4 regions of the Rhodococcus sp. IEGM 1318 genome follow, and region 3 is predicted to be linked to each of the others. Evidence: riboswitches for the same ligand, from Rfam matches in the RefSeq annotation. Region 3 holds a riboswitch; each other region holds the start of a gene.

Region 1 (3,255 bases), on a different contig from region 3:
TGCCCACCACGCAGTATCCCGGCGGCGTTGACCAGTACGTTCAATCCGCCGAGAGTCGAAATCGCCTGACCCACAACCTCGATGACGGAACTCTCGTCACCGATATCGACGACGAGGGTGTCGAGGCGCCCCTCCGTCGAGGCATGTTCTGCCGACTTCCGGGTGTTCGCCAAACCCTTCTCGGAGATGTCGGCAGCAACCACTCGGCCACCTTCGGCGAGCAACCGCAGCGCGGTGGCCTGCCCGATTCCAGATCCTGCGCCGGTGACGAGAATACGACGACCTTCGAAACGATTCATTGCTGTGTACCTTTCACGAAAACGAGTTGGCTGGTAATCCAGGCTCGGTGGCGCCGACACTCACAACTCACCCGCGAGAAACTTCAGGTACGGGAAATGCGCAGCACTGCAACAGGTGCGGCACTGCGAAATCTCAGCGAGGCAATGCCCGCCGAAGTGGCGAATGTCAGACGGATCCGGCCGGTGCGGCCAAGGCTCTTTCGATCCAGACGAGACCAGAGGGGCGGCGGTCGATCGCCTTACGCCCCCGTCGGAATGTCGCTACGCCGAATCGGGCCGTGCGCAGTGCACGGCCGGAAGCGAGAGAAGAGCGGCGTATGGACATCACAAGCACGGTAGCAGCGCGAGCACAGGTCGCTCAAACGCATTGTTCGCGGAGCGTGTCCTTTCAGGTAAACAGATGTCGCTTCCGGACAACTGAACCTACTTAGGCAACACTAACCTGGTCGTCACCTCAACAATCCGATCCAGGAGCACAACTGATGACATGTGCACCGGACGTCGGCGGCACTACACCAACCAAGATGCCAACCAAGATGCCAACTGCGGTGCTACGCAGCGCCGACCACAATCGCGGACTCAACGACGTTCTCGCGACCGTCGAGGCAATGGAGCGACCGAGCGACCATCTACTGAGGATCACCGCTCGCTTGAGCGAGTCGACCGACGACCCAACCTGGTCACGCCCGAATGTGACGGTACGCATGAATCTCGGACCGGACTTCGACGACGCTTCGCGCGTGTACACGGTGAGTTCCTACGATTCAGCGAGCGGATCGATCGTCATCGACGTGGTCCTGCACGGACAGAAGAGCCAGACCGGGAAGGGTGGGCAGTTCGGTGCAGGCGACCTCGTCATCTGTTGTGACCCAGCCGATTCCGACGACGTCGGCAGGCAACTGCTCGATGATCGATTGCAACGCCGGTATTGCGGTGTCGTCCAGAAAAAGAGAGCGAGCTCGCCGATCCCGAGAGCTACGTAGTGTCGGGCGCCGGTGAGCGCAGTGAGAAGCGCGCAATCCGGAAGCACTTTCGGTCGACCGTCGGGCTCGACAAAAACGACGTCGCGATATTCGGCTACCCGAAGCAGGGCGTCAGCAACACCGAGATCGACCTCCATCGGCGCGAGAACTACGAGCGCATCCTCGCCGACGGCGGAACCCTGACCGACATCGACGACCTGGCCATCTAGATCTGATCGCGTACACCGGCCGACCTGACCGGCCGTGCACTGCGGTGATAAGTTCCTCTGTGCCAGCAGACCTCCACACAGGGGGTCAGGGAATCCGGTGTGAATCCGGAACTGACGCGCAGCGGTGAGGGTGACCGCCCGGGCTTACGCCACTGGATGAGAATCTGGGAAGGCGCTCGGGTGGGGCGATCTCGAGTCCGAATACCGGCTGGCAGCAGGGGTCAACAGACGCCTGTTCACACGGTAACGGGCTCCGCGAACGAGCCCCTGCGAGAACGAGATTCCATGCGTCTGTCCAGACTTCGCCTACCCGCCGCTGCCGTTGCAGCCCTGTTGGGCGCATCGTTGGTTGCCTGTTCCTCCGACGACAGTTCTGCCGAACAATCCAGCGCCTCAGTCCAGAACTGTGGCCGAGACGTCACGGTGGAGCGACCGATCGAACGGGCGATCGCGGTAAATCAGCCTGCGGCCGAAATGCTGTTCGCGCTGGGAGTGCAGGACCGGATGGCCGGCTACGCCATGAGCGATGACGACGTCCTCCCCGAACTGCGCGAGGCGCGTGGTCAGGTGAAGGCCTTCGACACCGAGTTCCCTTCATTCGAGAGTGTCCTCGAACGCGAACCGGACATGGTCTACACGACCTTCAACTACACGTTCACCTCGGAAGGCATCGCCGACCGGACCAAGTTCACCGACCTCGGGGTCGCGACGTATCAGTCGCCCAGTGAGTGCACCGGTCAGGATGCCGAGCAGAGCAAGGCCCTCACGCTCGACGACCTCTACTCCGAAATCGGCGACGTGGCAACACTGTTCGATGTCAAAGACAAAGGTTCCGAGCTGACCGAGAGCCTGAAGGATCGCGCGGCCACCGCCACGGCGTCACTGGGAGCCGAAAACGTGACGTTGGCGTGGTGGTACGCCGCCACGAAGACTCCGTACTTCGCCGGATGTTGCGGCGCACCGGGAATCATGACCGATGCGGTGGGTGCGAAAAACGCCTTCGACGACAACAAACAGTACTGGCCCGAAATCGGTTGGGAGAGTGTGCTCGATCGAGACCCGACCGTGCTGGTGCTCGCTGATCTCGACCGCGGCGGAGACGGTGACAGTGCCGCAGACAAGATCGCGTTCCTCGAATCGGACCCGGTCGCCAGCAAGCTCACCGCAGTGAAGAACAAGCGTTACATCATCCTCGAAGGCACGACGATGGATCCCTCGATCCGCAATGTCGGTGGCATCGAACAGCTCTCCGACGGGCTGCGCCAGTTGGGTGTGGTCTAGATGTCCGCGGAGATCAGAGAACTGGTGCGTCAGTGGGACGACCAGCAAGCGGCATACATCGCGGATCGCGAGAAGCGCTTCGACGTGATTCTCGACGTTCTCGAATTGCAGTACGCGCAGACACCCTTCACGGTCGTCGACCTCGCCTGCGGGCCGGGTTCACTGAGCGCCCGGATCCTCGAGAAGTTCGAGCACGCCGGCGTTGTAGGGATCGATTACGACCCGATGCTGCTGGAAGTCACCCGTCAGTCGTCGACTCGTTTCGGTGGCCGACTGCAGCTGATCGACGCAGACCTGGCGGGAGCCGATTGGCCGACTGCAGTGACTGCGCCGGTTCAGGCGATCGTGTCGACGACCGCACTGCACTGGTTGCAACCGCAGCAGCTCGTCGAGGTGTACCGGCAGTGCCGCGAACTGCTGAGCCCAGACGGTGTCCTGCTCAACGGTGATCACTTTCGCTTCGACGGCCGCTCCCCCGTCATA
Region 2 (3,255 bases), on a different contig from region 3:
GCAGCGGTATCCGCGGCAACCATCGCGACGGCGCCCAGCAGGGCTGCAGCAGGGAGCAGTCGAATTGCTCTGGTGCCGACGATGAAGCCTGCCAGATGTGGGATCAGCAGACCGATGAAACCGATTCCACCGGCAACGCTGACTGCCGCGCCCGCCAGTACGGAGACCGCGAGCAAGGACAAGACACGGAACCGTCGGACGTTCATACCGAGTGCAGCAGCCCCGTCGTCACCGGTCTGCAAGACGTCCATCCACCGCGAACTGAACAGTAGCGCGGCACCGACGACGACTAGCGCCATAGTCGGGAAGATCAGCGTCGACCATCGCGCATCTCCGAATCCGCCGGCAATCCAGTGCATCACCGACGTCACGTGCCGATCATCGGCCAACACCAGGATGCAAAAGGTGATGAGCGCCGAGAATATCTGGGCGAGCGCGACACCCACCAAAATGATCGCGGTCGGCTGCGGATACCGGCCGCCGATCAGCAGCGCGAGGAACAACGGGATCATCGCCCCGACGAATGCTGCGACCGGAATCGTGAAAACCCCGAGGAGGCCGGCACCGAAACCCAGCACCGACACAAGCACCACCATGAATCCCGCACCCGACGACACTCCGAGTAGATACGGGTCGGCAAGAGGATTCCGTGTGACAGCCTGAGCAACAGCACCCGACATCGCCAAGGACGCACCCACCACCGCAGCCGTGAGGGCACGCGGTAGGCGAGAATCGATCACGATCGACTCCCGCGCCGCGGTCCACCATGTCTCGAAAGTCCCTGGCGCCAAACGGGCTCCGACTATCGCCCAGACGTCACCGACGGGAATGCGAACCGATCCCAAGGAGACGGCCAACCCCAGTACGATCGCCAAGGCGATCGCCAAGCCGACAAGCAGGGCGCCGTACCCGTAACGCGTGCGGGTCACTTCGCCGCGTCAGCGCCCGGATGGAAGGCTGTCGCGATGGTCTGTGCCGAACGCACCAACCGTGAACTCTCGAACAGGTCAGCGAGAGGAACCACGACGAACCGGTTCTGCTGCACAGCAGGGGTGGTCGCCATCAACGGCTGGGCACGGAGGAAGTCGATCTTCTGGTCGGCCGTCTTGTCGCCGTAGTCGATGACCACGATCGCCTGGGGTGCACGCTCGGCAACAGCTTCCCACGATGCGTCGATGTACGGCTTTGTCCCTTCGGCGAAGATGTTCGAGACGCCGGAGTATTCCGCGACCAATTGACCGACGCCGACTCCGCCGATTGTCGTCGGAACCTGGTCACCGCTGTCGTAGAAGAAGGTCGGCACCGGCGCCGCGTCCCCGACCGAAGCGCGGACGGAATCGAGACCATCGCTGATCTCCTCGGCGACCTCGCGGGCGGAATCTTCGACGCCCAGGACTCGACCGAGTTGCGTGTAGTCGTTCTCGAGCAATCCGATGTCGGGGAAACCGGTGCCACAGTATTCGGAGAAGAGGAAGGTGTTGATTCCGCGCTCGCCGAAAGCGTCTCGGGAACGGCCTTGCTTCTCGTTGAAGGCACTGGTCATTCCTCCGACCACGAAGTCCGGATCGACGTCGAGAACCTGCTCCATGCTCGGAAACGTATCGGAGAGGCTGGGAATCTTGTTGAATACATCGGCGGTCTCGGCAGTTGGCGGGTTGTCACTGTAAGCCCGCCCGACAATCCGATCACCCGCGCCGATCTCGATGAGGGCTTCGGTGACGTGTCCGTTCAAAGACACGATGCGCTGCGGCGGCGAATCGAAGGTCATCTCGCGATCGCAGTTGGTCACGGACACCGGCTGTGCGAAGGATTCCGCAGCAGACGCCGACTCTGATTCCTGACCTTTGGAACAACCTGCCGAAACCAAGGCGACCGCGATGAGAACAGCGGCGGCGCGGGACGGGGAGAACTGAAGTGACACGGGGACCTCGTAAGGGCTCTGAGCCACGAATGAGAATCCGACAGACAACTCCACCCGCACACTGATCCTCGGCCAGAGCTCCTGCTGGACTTCCTTTTCGTAGACCACGACGAATGGATGTCGCACACCGCGCGGTGGGTAATCGGGCTTGCCGACACTCGGTGACTACCGAGAATCGACCTACCGTTGCGGGTCAGCGCCGGATTCGGACCGGCTTCCCCCACACGCGTGGCTTGCAAGTGCTTCGAGCAGTATGCATGACGTTTCCGATTCAAGACCAAACGCCCACTACAGTCGATCTGGCCAGACGCCCCCACACACCGGAGTTGATACATGACACGCTGGGCCCAAACCGTCGTCGCCCGGAAATGGTGGGTACTGAGCCTCGCGGTTCTGATAGTTCTCATCAGTGGGGTGTGGGGACTCGGAGTATTCGGCAAGCTCAGCCAGGGCGGATTCATCGATCCGGGCAGTGACTCCGCGAAAGTCGCCGACATCATCGAAGACAACCTCGGCCCACAGACCCCGGACATCATCGCGATCTATTCGCCCACAGGCGGTAAGACCCTGGACGACATCGGGCCGGCAGTGACGGCCGCGGTCGACCAGTTCAAAACGGAAGTGCCGACGGCGTCGGTGAAGTCGTATTGGGGAACGGACGCGGCGGCCAAGGCCAGTCTGCTCTCGAACGACGGATCCATGGGCGCCGTTGCGATCACGTTGGCACCGGACTCGGGAGTCACGCCGGCCACTTTCGCCGATCTCTTGCCGAAGCTCGAAGTCGAAGGCGCCGAGGCACAATTCGCGGGCAACACCGTCGTCGGCGTCGCATTCAACACCAAACTCGAGAAAGACCTGGTTGTCGCCGAGGCCATCGCCATTCCGATCACTCTGGTGCTGCTGGTCTTCATCTTCGGCGGCGTCGTCGCTGCCGCGGTTCCGGTGTTCGTAGGTGTACTCAGTGTCCTGAGCGCATTGGCGGTTCTCCGGATCCTCACCTTGGTCACCGATGTGTCCTCATTCTCGATCAACGTCGCTTCTCTTCTCGGGTTGGGACTGGCGATCGACTACGGACTGTTCGTGGTCGGCCGGTTCCGTGAAGAACTGAATTCAGGCTCGGATCCGGGAGCTGCTGCCCAGCGAACAGTTCTGACGGCGGGTCGCACCGTCATGTTCTCGGGTCTACTGCTGATCTGTGCGTTCAGCGGCATGCTCGTTTTCCCGCAGGCCGTCATCCGGTCTCTGGGCTTCGGTGCGATCGCTGCAGTACTGAGCGCGGCAGTCCTGTCGCTGACCGCTGTGCCTGCGCTGCTTGCCATTCTGGGGCATCGCAT
Region 3 (3,255 bases):
GGTTTGCACTTCAGGTCGTCGAACAGGAGAAAGTGTGAGCAACCAGGGCGATCGAGCAACCATACGGCTGCTCTTGGCGGACGACCAGGCGCTCGTGCGAGGAGCTTTGGCCGCGCTACTCGATCTGGAATCCGATCTGTCCGTGGTGGCCGAGGTCGGCCGCGGTGACGAGGTGGTGGCTGCCGTACTCGAGCACAGTCCAGACGTCGCACTTCTCGACGTCGAGATGCCCGGCATGGACGGTATCGCCGCGACAGCGGCCCTTCGCGAAGCAGCACCCGAGACCCGGGTTCTGATCGTCACCACGTTCGGGCGCCCAGGATTTCTCCGTAAAGCCCTTCACGCGGGGGCCGGCGGGTTCGTCGTCAAGGACACACCTGCCAGGCAGCTTGCCGACGCGGTCAGGCGTGTTCATGCCGGACTGCGCGTCGTCGATCCCACCCTTGCGGCTGACAGCCTCGTCAGCGGCGAGTCGCCCCTGACGGAGCGTGAGACCCAAGTACTGCGCGCTGCTCACGACGGCGCACCCGTGGCGGCCATCGCAGGGGCGCTGTTCTTGTCCGCAGGGACAGTTCGAAACCACCTGTCGTCCGCAATGGGTAAGACGGGTGCCACGACCCGCGCCGAAGCCGTGAGAATCGCCGAGTCGAACGGCTGGCTCTGATTCGCACATGACCGAATCCGCTTCGCCGGCAAATAGTCCGCCCTTCGATTCTTGATGACGAATTGTCCAGATCACTCAAAGTAGGGACCTTCTACCCTAGGGATTTTCCCTGCAAACGACCCCCTTCGTGAGAATCCAAACCAGCTAATCGTTCGATAACTGGCTATGATGCAGTTAATTGAATCGACGGAGCCTGTGCGTAACGGAGGAAGGGACGTCTCATGTCGAACCAGTTCAACGATCGCTTGAACTCGCTGTTCGAGACTGCCGACTTTCACGTCACCAACGCGATGGTCGTTCGCGGCATGACCGAGTTCGGTTGCCGCATCTCGACGCCGTACCTGTCGCAACTACGCACCGGCGTCCGAACCAACCCGTCACCCGAAGTGGTCGCTGCCCTCGCCCACTTCTTCAACGTCCATCCGGACTACTTCTACGCCCCGTCCGACCACACTCCACCGACCATCTCCGGTGGCGAAGCAGACCTCTCTCTTCTCGAACAGCTGCACAACGTGCGCCTGCGAAACCTCACTGCTCGGGTCGTCGATCTCTCACCGTCTTCGCAGGATCTGCTTGTGGAAATGGCGGAGAATCTACGTTCCTCCGAGAATCTTCCGCGCGTACCACCGGACTCGAATTCCTACATGTCACGCGCGTAGCGCCCTTCGCCGACTCTCCTTGACTGCGCAGGGAGGGTTGGCCTTATGCTGATCGGTGCAGCTGGTTCGCCCGGCACGGTCATGAGGAGCCCCGAAGACTGTTCCCGGCGTCGAAGCCCCGTCAGCGCAAGCTGACGGAGTGAGAGGGAACCCGGTGAAAATCCGGGACTGTCCCGCAGCGGTAAGCAGGAACGACCGCCGTTTATGTGCACTGGGCATCCGCCTGGGAAGCGACGGCCAGTAGGTTCGATCCAACTCGATCGAGTGCCCGCGAGTCCGAAGACCTGCCGACTGTGTCGGGCACGCCGTGCCCGACGGTCCACCGCCTCGTGGAATGGGCGTGTAGATCTCCATCGGACCTCGTGCGTGGTTCGGGCAGTGCTGCCCGCCGAAGCTAGGGGTCTCGTGAGGTGTACCCGTCTGCCGGCAGTGGCCATCAGTGCATTGGCAATCTGGAGAAACTCCGTGACAACGACATTCACTTCGACCGTGCTGGGCTCACCGCGCATCGGTCCTCATCGAGAACTCAAGCGGGCAACCGAAAGCTACTGGGCGGGGCGCATCGACGCCGACGCCTTGCAGAGCGTCGCCCGTGACCTCCGTCGGCAGGGCTTGGCCGACCTCCGTGACCTGGGCCTCGACTCGATCCCGGTCAACACCTTCTCCTTCTACGATCAAATGCTCGACACCGCAGTTCTTCTCGGAGCACTTCCCGATCGCGTCGCATCGGTCGCCGATCCGTTGGACCGCTACTTTGCAGCTGCCCGTGGGACGGACACCATCGCGCCGCTCGAAATGACGAAGTGGTTCGACACCAATTACCACTACCTGGTGCCGGAGATCTCGCCGTCCACCACGTTCGCACTCGACCCGTCCAAAGTCTTGTCCGAACTCGCAGAAGCACTTTCCGACGGCATTGCAGCCCGCCCGGTCGTCATCGGACCGGTCACCTTCCTGTTGCTTTCGAAGTCTGTCGGCACTGACGAGCCTCTGCTCTCGCGGCTCGACGAACTGCTCCCCCTCTACGCGGATCTACTCGGTCGGCTCGCGAAGGCCGGCGCGGAGTGGGTTCAGCTCGACGAACCGGCTCTCGTAGGTGATCGCACCGACGAGGAAACCGAAGCGGCACGCGCTGCGTACGAACAGCTTTCGGCACTGACCGAGCGGCCGTCGATCCTGTTGGCGTCATACTTCGGCTCGCTGCGTGACGCGCTGCCCGCACTCGCGTCCACCGGTGTCGAAGGATTTGCCGTCGATCTGGTGGCCGGTCAGGACTCGATCGGCTCCGTCCCCGAACTCGCCCGCAAACTGGTCGTCGCCGGAGTGGTCGACGGACGAAACATCTGGCGGTCGGATCTGGATTCGGCACTGAGCACGTTGGGTGCTCTGTTGGGCAGCGTGGATACTCTTGCCGTCTCCACATCGTGCTCCCTGCTGCACGTTCCGTACACTCTCGACGCAGAAGCCGATGTCGACAAGGCCCTGCGCTCGTGGCTCGCGTTCGGCACCGAGAAGGTCAAGGAAGTGGTCACTCTCGCAACCGCTCTCACACAGGGACGAGAGTCGGTGGAGGACGAGTTCGCGCTGGCACGAGCTGCCGCGTCGACCCGCAAGGACGATCGCAGACTCAATGACGCGAGCGTTCGAGGCCGGCTGGACGCCGTTCTGAGCTCGGCGACCGGTCGCGCGCCCGCCGCCGAGCGCCGCGCTGCCCAGGACGAGTTGCTTTCTCTGCCACCGCTGCCCTCGACGACTATCGGCTCGTACCCACAAACGTCGAAGATCCGTATCGCTCGCGCGGCGCTGCGCAAGGGTGAGATCGACGAAGCCGAGTACGTCGACCGCATGCGCGCCGAGATCGCCGAAGTTGTTGCACTCCAGGAAAAATTGGACCTCGACGTACTCGTTCACGGCGAACCGGAACGCAACGAC
Region 4 (3,255 bases), on a different contig from region 3:
AGGTCAACCGCAACGGCGAGAAGTTGACGTTGCGTCCCAAGCAGTTGGTGATGGCGACGGGTATGTCCGGCAAGGCCAATGTTCCGACGTTCCCCGGGCAGGACAAATTCCTCGGCGATCAGCACCACTCGAGCAAGCACCCCGGCCCGGATCAGTACGTGGGCAAGAAGGTCGTCGTGATCGGGGCCAATAACTCCTCGCACGACATCTGCGGAGCTCTATGGGAGAACGGCATCGACGTCACGATGGTGCAGCGCAGCTCGACGCACATCGTGAAGTCGGATTCGCTGATGGATCTGGGCTTGGGTGATCTGTATTCGGAGCGCGCGCTCGCTGCCGGAATGACGACGCACAAGGCCGATCTCACGTTCGGTTCGCTGCCGTACCGGATCATGCACGAGTTCCAGATCCCGGTGTACGACGCAATCCGTGAGCGCGACAAGGACTTCTACGATCGCCTCGAGAAGGCGGGTTTCGAGCACGACTGGGGCGACGATGGTTCGGGCCTGTTCATGAAGTACCTACGACGCGGCTCGGGTTACTACATCGACGTCGGTGCGGCCGAACTGGTTGCCAACGGGGACATCAAGCTCGCGCACGGCAACATTCGTGAGCTGACCGAGAACAGCGTGATCCTCGAAGACGGTACGGAACTGCCTGCCGACGTGGTGGTCTACGCGACCGGCTACGGCTCGATGAACGGCTGGGTGGCGGATCTGATCGGTCAGGACACCGCGGACAAGGTTGGCAAGGTGTGGGGCCTCGGCTCGAACACGACCAAGGATCCGGGACCGTGGGAAGGCGAGCAGCGCAACATGTGGAAGCCGACGCAGCAGGAAGCGCTCTGGTTCCACGGCGGCAATCTGCACCAGTCGCGGCACTACTCGCTGTACCTCGCGCTGCAGTTGAAGGCGCGCTACGAGGGCATTCCGACGCCGGTCTACGGGCTGCAGGAAGTGCATCATCTGAGCTGAAAAGGAACTGCTGTGCGCCTTCGTCAACCGCGGGCGGTTAACAAAGGCGCACAGCAGGTTCAGCGAAGGGCGTACTTCTTTGCCACGTCGGCGTTCTTGGTCGCGCGCTCGGTGAGGAAGGCAAATGCCAATCCGAGTACGAGCCACAGCGTCGCCTGCGTAGCGAGCGAGGAAAGTCGGAACTCCCACAGCAGGTTTGCCGGGAAGTCCTCACCCACCTCGTTGATGCCGGGAAGCGAGAGGTAACCGATCGCGACGATCACCAGGAACGCAGCCACCGGAGCAGCGATGCGCACGCTGAGGAACTCGTGTCCTGAAACTGCCTTTGCCGCCGCTGCGGCCGCTGTGACGGACAGCAGTCCGAGAATCACGGCAGCCAGCCACAGCAGTGTCCGCTGGTTGATGGTGTCCGGGTCTCCGACGGCCGGCGGATTGGCCGGGTACTTGAAGAACGGCACGGCCTCGATGGCCAGCCAACCGCCGACGGCGATGGTGATCGCCAACAACGGCCCGGACATTCCGGTGAGTCGTCGCGCGTAGTTGGCGACAACCGAGAAGATCGCGCCGAGTGCGAGTCCGGCCAGCGCAGTGGCCAGGAACAGCCCGGCGCGCTGCCCGTCGCGGCTCACCAGTGGTTCTTCTTCGTCGCCGTGCGAATGCCCAGCGGCTTCGCCGGCATGCTCACTGGCTGCACTGTTGGCTTCTTCGATCGCAATGGCAGCGTTGACGTGTGGTTCACCCAGCACGAACGCAACACCGCCGGCAAGAATGCCCGCGATCAAACCAGCCAACAATCCACGAATGAGAAGCTTCGTGAAATTGTCGACTAGTGGCACGGCAGGCCCATCAAGTGGCGTCCGTCGTGCATCAATTCATGCATGTACATGCCGGTGCGAGAGACCGCGCCCTGGTCGAATCCGACCAGGTAGAGAGCCAGCATCGCGAACAGAACTACTGCAGCGGCGAGGAAAGCAAGACGAGTCGAATCGATCGACGTATCGGGAGAATAGGCGAGAGCCATCGAAGCCTCCTGGGATTTTCGCGTCCCCTAGGTCCATGCGATGGCCGAAGTGTCTGGCTGTCGAAATAGCCGTACCGAAAAGGCACTTCACCTCGAATTACAGTGGCGCGACCGCTCCGGGGTTGCACCGGATTCCTGTCGGACCATCGCGTTTACAAGCGAACTTTTGCACTACGGCCCGCTCCGTGTCAACGCGCGAACCCGAGATGACCGTCGATTGTGCCCGCACGAGCGGGCACAATCGCTCGCGATCAGCTCTTGGCGGCTACGTCCAGGACAACTTCGAATTCAAGCAACGACGCACCCGAAGCGACGGGCTTCGCTCGTTCGCCGGAGTGTGCTTCGCGGGCGGGGCCGTCACGCCAATCGGCGAACGCCTGTTCGGACTCCCACTGCGTCACCACGAAGTAGCGGCTCTCGCCGGCGGTGGGGCGGAGGAGCTGGAACCCGAGGAAGCCCGGGGAGTTCTCGACTGCGTGAGCGCGTGCTGCGAAGCGCTTCTCCAGTTCGGGGCCCGCGCCCTCGGGGACTTCGATTGCATTGATCTTCACGACTGCCATGCAAGCGACATTACCCGCGTAGCCTCACCGCGTACCGTGACACTCGTGTTGCATGACGAAGGTGGAACGGGCCAACCGATTCTGTTGTTGCACGGCCTCATGGGCAGCTCCCGAACGTGGCGTCGCCATGTTCCGTGGATCCGCGAGTTCGGCCACGTCTACACCTTCGACGCTGCCGGTCACGGCAGGCCGGCGCCGTCAGAGCTGACTACCGAGGCATTCGTCGACGACCTGGCATCGGCCGTTGCCTCCATCGAGGAGCCGATCACCGTGATCGGTCATTCGATGGGGGCTCTGCACGCGTGGTGCTTCGCCGCCGCGCATCCCGAAAAGGTTTGTGCGCTGGTCCTGGAAGACATGGCCCCGGACTTTCGGGGACGCACCGCTGCGGACTGGGCGCAGATGATTTCGGCGTGGCCGCAGCCGTTTGCTTCCGAGGACGCGATGAAGGAATTCTTCGGCCCCGTCGCCGGTCAGTACTTTCTCGACTCCTTCGACCGTCGCGACGACGGGTGGTACCTGCACGGCGACGTGTCGACCTTCCGCGACATCTCCGAGGAATGGGGCACGAGGCATTTCTGGGATCAGTGGAAGGCGATCGAGGCACCGACCTTGCTGATCGAGGGGGAGTTCACCATCACCCCCGAAGGACAGATGCGAGAGATGGCCGAGCGGCCGCAAACCCGGTACGTACGTATTG

Evidence for each region. Region 3 has a riboswitch for cobalamin ahead of metE (5-methyltetrahydropteroyltriglutamate--homocysteine S-methyltransferase). Riboswitches for the same ligand answer to the same signal wherever they lie in the genome.
Region 1: another riboswitch for cobalamin. It lies ahead of R4P65_RS31720 (ABC transporter substrate-binding protein); the one in region 3 lies ahead of metE (5-methyltetrahydropteroyltriglutamate--homocysteine S-methyltransferase).
Region 2: another riboswitch for cobalamin. It lies ahead of R4P65_RS02485 (ABC transporter substrate-binding protein); the one in region 3 lies ahead of metE (5-methyltetrahydropteroyltriglutamate--homocysteine S-methyltransferase).
Region 4: another riboswitch for cobalamin. It lies ahead of R4P65_RS18270 (CbtB domain-containing protein); the one in region 3 lies ahead of metE (5-methyltetrahydropteroyltriglutamate--homocysteine S-methyltransferase).

What each region holds. Positions count from the first base shown of each region.
Region 1 is NZ_JAWLSC010000027.1:5,777-9,031, forward strand. It holds gene R4P65_RS31700 (SDR family oxidoreductase) at 1-299, opposite strand, end outside; gene R4P65_RS31710 (SIP domain-containing protein) at 1,064-1,318, opposite strand; gene R4P65_RS31715 (hypothetical protein) at 1,282-1,491, shown strand; cobalamin riboswitch at 1,538-1,719, shown strand; gene R4P65_RS31720 (ABC transporter substrate-binding protein) at 1,777-2,772, shown strand; gene R4P65_RS31725 (class I SAM-dependent methyltransferase) at 2,773-3,255, shown strand, end outside.
Region 2 is NZ_JAWLSC010000001.1:536,819-540,073, reverse strand. It holds gene R4P65_RS02490 (iron ABC transporter permease) at 1-929, opposite strand, end outside; gene R4P65_RS02485 (ABC transporter substrate-binding protein) at 926-1,921, opposite strand; cobalamin riboswitch at 2,037-2,183, opposite strand; gene R4P65_RS02480 (MMPL family transporter) at 2,255-3,255, shown strand, end outside.
Region 3 is NZ_JAWLSC010000013.1:76,894-80,148, reverse strand. It holds gene R4P65_RS26200 (sensor histidine kinase) at 1-38, shown strand, start outside; gene R4P65_RS26195 (response regulator transcription factor) at 35-664, shown strand; gene R4P65_RS26190 (helix-turn-helix domain-containing protein) at 886-1,323, shown strand; cobalamin riboswitch at 1,429-1,630, shown strand; gene metE (5-methyltetrahydropteroyltriglutamate--homocysteine S-methyltransferase) at 1,789-3,255, shown strand, end outside.
Region 4 is NZ_JAWLSC010000007.1:205,715-208,969, reverse strand. It holds gene R4P65_RS18280 (flavin-containing monooxygenase) at 1-974, shown strand, start outside; gene R4P65_RS18275 (CbtA family protein) at 1,034-1,810, opposite strand; gene R4P65_RS18270 (CbtB domain-containing protein) at 1,801-1,995, opposite strand; cobalamin riboswitch at 2,020-2,158, opposite strand; gene mhuD (mycobilin-forming heme oxygenase MhuD) at 2,247-2,555, opposite strand; gene R4P65_RS18260 (alpha/beta hydrolase) at 2,601-3,255, shown strand, end outside.